Linked DNA regions of Kutzneria chonburiensis. The protein of the gene in region 2 binds, or shares a complex with, the protein of the main gene of each other region. Links are inferred from orthologs where the notes say so. Each region holds a gene or a part of one and is shown on either strand. Other genes may lie near its edges. The genes, in order: nuoF and M3Q35_RS21045.

The links.
Region 1: the proteins of M3Q35_RS21045 (region 2) and nuoF are in contact, whole or in part, in a cryo-EM structure (PDB 8BEW), measured with the Thermoanaerobacter kivui proteins. The link is inferred for Kutzneria chonburiensis from one-to-one orthologs. Residues at the interface, in WP_049685740.1 of Thermoanaerobacter kivui: Glu27, Arg28, Gly29, Ala30, Leu31, Ile32, Gln36, Lys63, Gly66, Val67, Phe70, Tyr71, Gln73, Phe74, Leu88, Gly89, Thr90, Ala91, His93, Val94, Lys95, Arg125, Val126, Cys128, Leu129, Gly130, Ala131, Cys132, Gly133, Thr144; in WP_173402339.1 of Thermoanaerobacter kivui: Thr34, Gly35, Ala38, Tyr223, Pro233, Gly234, Ala235, Phe236, Arg239, Tyr266, Glu272, Arg309, Glu310, Gly311, Ala312, Ala314, Cys317, Ser326, Ile327, Glu328, Gly329, Lys330, Arg331, Gly332, Trp347, Ser390, Gly391, Lys392, Thr396, Val464.

The regions. Positions count from the first base shown.
Region 1 is NZ_CP097263.1:6,789,723-6,792,976, reverse strand. The notes cover bases 212-3,155. They hold nuoF (NADH-quinone oxidoreductase subunit NuoF), read left to right. Parts: upstream 212-1,004; coding sequence 1,005-2,306; downstream 2,307-3,155. Other genes in these bases: M3Q35_RS31055 (NADH-quinone oxidoreductase subunit G), read left to right, coding at 2,310-3,155; nuoE (NADH-quinone oxidoreductase subunit NuoE), read left to right, coding at 260-994; M3Q35_RS31070 (NADH-quinone oxidoreductase subunit D), read left to right, coding at 212-263. In the rest of the region: more of M3Q35_RS31070, read left to right, coding at 1-211; more of M3Q35_RS31055, read left to right, coding at 3,156-3,254. UniProt on the Escherichia coli protein: NDH-1 shuttles electrons from NADH, via FMN and iron-sulfur (Fe-S) centers, to quinones in the respiratory chain. The immediate electron acceptor for the enzyme in this species is believed to be ubiquinone.
Region 2 is NZ_CP097263.1:4,713,762-4,717,070, reverse strand. Bases 162-3,160 are described here. They hold M3Q35_RS21045 (NADH-quinone oxidoreductase subunit NuoE family protein), read left to right. Parts: upstream 162-1,380; coding sequence 1,381-1,941; downstream 1,942-3,160. Other genes in these bases: M3Q35_RS21035 (2Fe-2S iron-sulfur cluster-binding protein), read left to right, coding at 3,109-3,160; M3Q35_RS21040 (complex I 51 kDa subunit family protein), read left to right, coding at 1,950-3,035; M3Q35_RS21050 (molybdopterin oxidoreductase family protein), read left to right, coding at 162-1,381. In the rest of the region: more of M3Q35_RS21050, read left to right, coding at 1-161; more of M3Q35_RS21035, read left to right, coding at 3,161-3,309. UniProt on the Escherichia coli protein: NDH-1 shuttles electrons from NADH, via FMN and iron-sulfur (Fe-S) centers, to quinones in the respiratory chain. The immediate electron acceptor for the enzyme in this species is believed to be ubiquinone.

The DNA.
Region 1 (3,254 bases), 2.1 Mb from region 2 along the record:
CCCTGATCCACCACTTCAAGCTGGTCACCGAGGGCTTCGCGGTGCCGGCCGGCCAGGTGTACGTGCCGGTGGAGTCGCCCCGCGGCGAGCTGGGCTACCACGTCGTCTCCGACGGCGGCACCAGGCCGTTCCGGGTCCACGTGCGGGACCCAAGTTTCGTGAACCTGCAGTCGATGCCGGCGATGAGCGAAGGCGGCATGGTCGCCGACGTGATCGCCGCGGTGGCCTCGATCGACCCGGTGATGGGTGGGTGTGACCGGTGACCTCTGATCTCTCCGACGACCTCTTCGGCACGGACATCGCGGACAAGGCCAAGGCGATCATCGCCCGCTACCCGCGGTCCCGCTCGGCGCTGCTGCCGATGCTGCACCTGGTGCAGTCGGTCGAGGGCTACGTCAGCGTGGACGGCATCGCGTTCTGCGCCGACCAGCTGGACCTGACCACCGCCGAGGTGAGCGCGGTGGCCACGTTCTACACGATGTACAAGCGCAAGCCGTGCGGCGAGCACCTGGTCAGCGTGTGCACGAACACGCTGTGCGCGGCGCTCGGCGGCGACGCCATCTACGACGGGCTGCGCAAGCACCTCGGCCGTGACGGCAAGGCGCTCGGCCACGAGCAGACCTCCGGCGAGCCGGGCGAGCCCGGCTCGATCACGCTGGAGCACGCCGAGTGCCTTGCCGCCTGCGACCTGGCCCCGGTGCTTCAGGTCAACTACGAGTTCTACGACAACCAGACGCCGGAGTCGGCGCTGGACCTGGTCAAGCAGCTACAGGCCGGCAAGAAGCCGGACCCCAGCCGGGGCGCGCCGCTGACCGACTTCCGTCAGGTCGAGCTCCAGCTGGCCGGTTTCCTGGACGGCCGGGAGTCCGATGTGGACGGTCCGTCGGCCGCGCCGGAGACGCTGCGCGGAGCCAAGATCGCGCACGAGAAGGGGTGGACCGCGCCGGCGATGCCGGACTCGGTCTCCTTCCCCGCTCTGCCGGAGAAGAAGTGAGGGGGCGGCAGTGAACAACGACGTCAAACCACTGACCCCGGTGCTGACCAAGCGGTGGCTGTCGCCGAGGTCGTGGACGATCAGGACCTATGAGCAGCTGGAGGGCTACACCGCCCTGCGCAAGGCGCTCAAGGCCCATCCGGACCAGCTCATCCAGCTGTGCAAGGACTCCGGGCTGCGCGGTCGTGGCGGCGCCGGCTTCCCGACCGGCATGAAGTGGGGCTTCATCCCGCAGGGCGACGGCAAGCCGCACTACCTCGTGATCAACGCCGACGAGGGCGAGCCGGGCACCTGCAAGGACATCCCGCTGATGATGGCCGACCCGCACTCGCTGGTCGAAGGCATCATCATCACCTCGTACGCGATCAGGGCCAACTTCGCCGCGGTCTACGTGCGCGGCGAGGCGCTGCACTGCATCCGCCGGATGCAGGCCGCGGTGCAGGAGGCCTACGCGGCCGGCTACCTGGGCAAGGACATCCTCGGCTCGGGCTTCGACCTGGACGTGGTGATCCACTCCGGTGCCGGCGCGTACATCTGCGGCGAGGAGACGGCGCTGCTGGACTCGCTGGAGGGCCTGCGCGGCCAGCCCCGGCTCAAGCCGCCGTTCCCGGCCACCTCCGGCCTGTACGAGTCGCCGACCGTGGTCAACAACGTGGAGACCATCGCCAGCGTGCCGTTCATCGTCAACGGCGGCTCGGACTGGTTCCGCGCCATGGGCCGGGACCGCTCGCCGGGACCGAAGATCTACTCGCTGTCCGGGCACGTCACCAACCCCGGCCAGTACGAGGCGCCGATGGGCACCACGCTGCGCCAGCTGCTCGAGCTGGCCGGCGGCATGAAGGACGGCATCCCGCTGAAGTTCTGGACGCCAGGCGGCAGCTCGACCCCGCTGTTCACGGCCGACCACCTGGACGTGCCGCTGGACTTCGAGGGCGCGGCCGAGGCCGGCTCGATGCTGGGCACCACCGCGCTCCAGCTGTTCAACGAGACCGTGTCGGTGCCGTGGGCCGTGATGAAGTGGACCGAGTTCTACAAGCACGAGTCCTGCGGCAAGTGCACCCCGTGCCGGGAGGGCACCTACTGGCTGGTGCAGATCCTCCAGCGGATGGTGCGCGGCGAGGGCACGGCCAGCGACATCGACACGCTGCTGGACATCTGCGACAACGTGCTGGGGCGCTCGTTCTGCGCGCTCGGTGACGGCGCGGTCAGCCCGATCACCAGCGGCATCCAGTACTTCAAGGACGAGTTCCTGGCGCTGTGCGACACCAACGCGGCCAGCACCGGGAAGCACGCACTGGCAGGAGCGCACTGAGACATGACTGTCGCACCTGAGAAGCCGACGTCGTCGGAGCTGGTCGTCCCCGAGGGCCACGTGAAGCTCACCATCGACGGGCTGGAAGTGGTTGCTCCCAAGGGAGAGCTGCTGATCCGCACGGCCGAGCGGCTGGGCATCGTGGTCCCGCGGTTCTGCGACCACCCGCTGCTGGACCCGGCCGGCGCCTGCCGGCAGTGCCTGGTCGAGGTGGAGATGGGCGGCCGGCCGATGCCGAAGCCGCAGGCCAGCTGCACCATGACCGTGGCCGACGGCATGGTGGTCAAGACCCAGCACACCTCGCCGGTGGCCGACAAGGCCCAGCAGGGCGTGATGGAGCTGCTGCTGATCAACCACCCGCTGGACTGCCCGATCTGCGACAAGGGCGGCGAGTGCCCGCTGCAGAACCAGGCGCTGGCCCACGGCCGCAGCGACTCCCGGTTCGTGGAGACCAAGCGGACCTTCCCCAAGCCGATCCCGATCTCCAGCCAGGTGCTGCTGGACCGGGAGCGGTGCGTGCTGTGCCAGCGCTGCACCCGGTTCTCCAAGCAGATCGCCGGCGACCCGTTCATCGACCTGCTCGAGCGCGGTTCGCAGCAGCAGATCGGCATCGCCGAGGAGCAGCCGTTCCAGAGCTACTTCTCCGGCAACACCATCCAGATCTGCCCGGTCGGCGCGCTGACCAGTGCCGCCTACCGGTTCCGGGCCCGTCCGTTCGACCTCATGTCCACGCCGAGCGTGTGCGAGCACTGCTCGTCGGGCTGCTCCCAGCGTTCGGACTGGCGGCGCGGCAAGGTGATGCGCCGGCTGGCCGGCGACGACCCGGCCGTGAACGAGGAGTGGAACTGCGACAAGGGCCGGTTCGCCTTCCGCTACGCCACGTCCGCCGACCGCCTGCTGCGGCCGATGGTCCGTGACGAGAACGGCGAGCTGGTCGAGACCTCGTGG
Region 2 (3,309 bases):
GGAGATCATCCACTCGGGGCTGGCCAACAAGTCGTTCATCGAGCGCGGCACCGAGGGCTTCGAGGAGTTCGCCGCGTCGGTGGAGGAGTGGACGCTGCCGGTGGCGGAGCTGGAGACCGGCGTGCCGGCCGAGCTGATCCGCGAGCTGGCGCACGCCTACGCACGGGCCGACCGGGCCCAGATGTCGTGGACGCTCGGCATCACCGAGCATCACAACGGCACCGACAACGTGCTGTCGCTGATCAACCTGTCGCTGCTGGCCGGGCAGGTCGGCCGCTACGGGGCCGGCCTGAACCCGTTGCGCGGCCAGAACAACGTGCAGGGCGGCGGGGACATGGGCGCGATCCCGGACCGACTGCCCGGTTTCCAGGACATCGAGGACGCGGCCGTGCGGGCGTCCTTCGACGCCGCGTGGGGCTCGCAGCTCCAGCCCCGCAAGGGCTGGAACCTCACGCAGATGCTGGAGGCGATGGAACGCGGCGACATGACCACCGTGTACATCATCGGCGAGAATCCCGTGCAGTCCGAGGCCGACTGCGAGCACACGGTCAAGCGTCTGTCCAATTTGGACCACGTGGTGGTGCAGGACATCTTCCTCACCAAGACCGCGCAGCTGGCCCATGTCGTGCTGCCGGCATCGGCCGCCTGGTGCGAGACGGACGGCACTTTCACCAACAGCGAGCGCCGGGTGCAGCGGGTGCGCAAGGCGGTCGACGCGCCCGATGGCGCGCGAGACGATATCGAGCTGCTCTGCGAGCTGGCGCGGCGCCTGGGTCACGACTGGCACTACGACGGCGCGGAGCAGGTGTGGGACGAGATGCGGGCGCTTTCCCCGATGCACCGGGGAATGAGCTACGCGCGGCTGGCCGACCTCGGGGGCATCCAGTGGCCCTGCCCGGACGAGGACAGCCTCGAACCGTCGTTCCTGCACGCCCGGTTGTGGGAGACCGACCCGGTCAAGCGGGGTCGCCCGGCGCCGTTCTCGGTGCTGCGGCACAGCCCGCCGGTGGACGAGCTCAGCGCGGAGTTCCCGCTGCGGCTGACCACCGGGCGGCGGCTGGACTCCTACAACACCGGCGTGCAGTCGGGCGGGTTCGAGTCCCCGCTGCGGCGCGGCGAGACCCTGGACCTGTGTCCCCAGGACGCCCTGGACCTCGGCGTCGTGGCGGACGAGATGGTGCAGGTCTCGTCGCGGCGCGGAGCCATCGTCGCGCCGGTGCGGATCGACGAGGGTCTCAGCCCGGGGCTGGTGTTCATGACCTTCCACTTCCCGGACGAGATCAACACCAACGTGATCACCATCGAGGCCACCGACCCGGTCGCCGGCACCGCCGAGTACAAGGCGGCCGCGGTGCGTGTGGACAAGCTGGTGAACCACTGATGGACCTGCGCTTCCTGGAGGCAGCTCCGTCCACAGTGGAGCAGAACGCCGTCGATGCCGCGTTGGAGGGCACCGATTGTGGACGTGACCAGCTGCTGCCGGCTTTGCACGCGGCCAACGACGCCGTCGGGTGGATCAGCGAAGGCGCGCTGAACCACATCTGCCGTCGGCTGTCCGTGCCGCCGGCCGAGGCGTACGGCGTGGCCACCTTCTACTCGCTGTTCGCGATGGAGGAGCGGCCGCGCAAGGTGGTGCACGTCTGCGTGGACCTGGCCTGCAAGGTCAACGGCGCCGAGGCGCTGGCCGCCGCGCAGACCGATTACGTCGTTCGCAGCCCGTGCCTGGGGGTCTGCGAACGCGCGCCGGCGGCGCTGGCCGTCGAGGCCGGAGCGGGGTCCGAGTACCTGATGCCGGAGCTTCCGTTGCCGCAGCAGGGGATCCTGGTTTACGGCTGCTGCGCCGGGTCGGCACGGTCGACCCCGCCAGCCTCGACGACTACCGCGCCGCCGGCGGGTATGCGGCACTGCGCAACGCTTTCCTGCTCGGGCCGCAGGGCGTGATCCGCGAGGTGACCGACGCCAAGCTGATGGGTCGGGGCGGGGCGGCGTTCCCCACGGGCCGCAAGTGGGCCGCGACCGCCGGGCAGCCCGTGCGGCCGCATTACCTGGTGTGCAACGCCGACGAGAGCGAACCCGGCACGTTCAAGGACCGGGTGTTGATGGAGGGCGACCCGTTCGGCGTGATCGAGGCGATGACCGTCGCCGCCTACGCGACCGGGTGCACCCGTGGGTACTTGTACATCAGGGGTGAGTACCCACGGGCCTTCTCCTTGCTGCGCAACGCCATCGCCGTCTGCCGGGAGCGCGGCTTCCTGGGCCCGTCGGTCATGGGCCAGCCGGGCTTCGACTTCGACATCGAGATCCGCCGGGGCGCCGGGGCGTACATCTGCGGCGAGGAGACCGCGATCTTCAACTCCATCGAGGGCTTCCGCGGCGAGCCGCGCAGCAAGCCGCCGTTCCCGGTGGAGAAGGGCCTGTTCGGCCGGCCGACCGTGGTCAACAACGTGGAGACGCTGGCCAACGTGCTGCTCATCCTGACCGAGGGATGCGAGGCGTTCCAACAGGTTGGCACTGCTGGCTCCACCGGGTCCAAGCTCTTCTGCGTCTCCGGCACCGTGCCGAAGCCCGGGGTGTACGAGGTGCCGTTCGGCGCGACACTTCGTGAGCTCCTGGAGTTGGCCGGCGGTGTCGACGATCTTCGGGCCGTGCTGTTGGGCGGCGCGGCCGGCGGGTTCCTACGCCCCGACGAGATCGATCTGCCGCTGACCATGGAGGATGCCCGCACCGCCGGCACCACCCTCGGCTCCGGCGTCGTTCTTGTCCTGGACGGCACGGTTGATGTCGGCGGTTTCCTCTTGCGTATAGCCGAGTTCTTCCGTGACGAGTCGTGCGGGCAGTGTGTGCCGTGCCGGATCGGTACTGTCCGTCAGGAGGAAGCCTTGCACCGCATCGTGCAGCGCAAAGGTGATGCCCAGGATCTCGTGCTGCTACGGGATGTCGGTCAGGTCATGCGCGACTCGTCCATCTGCGGCCTGGGCCAGACCGCTTGGAACGCCATCGAATCCGCCATCGACCGTCTCGGGGTGCAGCTGTGACCGAGCTTGCGAGGGAACCAATGAGCACAGAGACCACGGTCGCAGACCGGCCGAGCGTCAGCGAGGTGGGGCTGTGACTGTTGTCGACATCGGACTGCCGCGCCGTCTGGTCGAGTTCACTTTGGACGGTTCACCCGTCACGGTGCCGGAGGGCTCGACCATTCTCAGCGCGTGCAAGGACATGCCCACGCTGTGCTACGGCGACACCTTGGAGCCGGCCAACGCCTGCCGGGTGTGCATGGTCGAGGTCGAGGGCTCGCGAACGCTGGTGCCG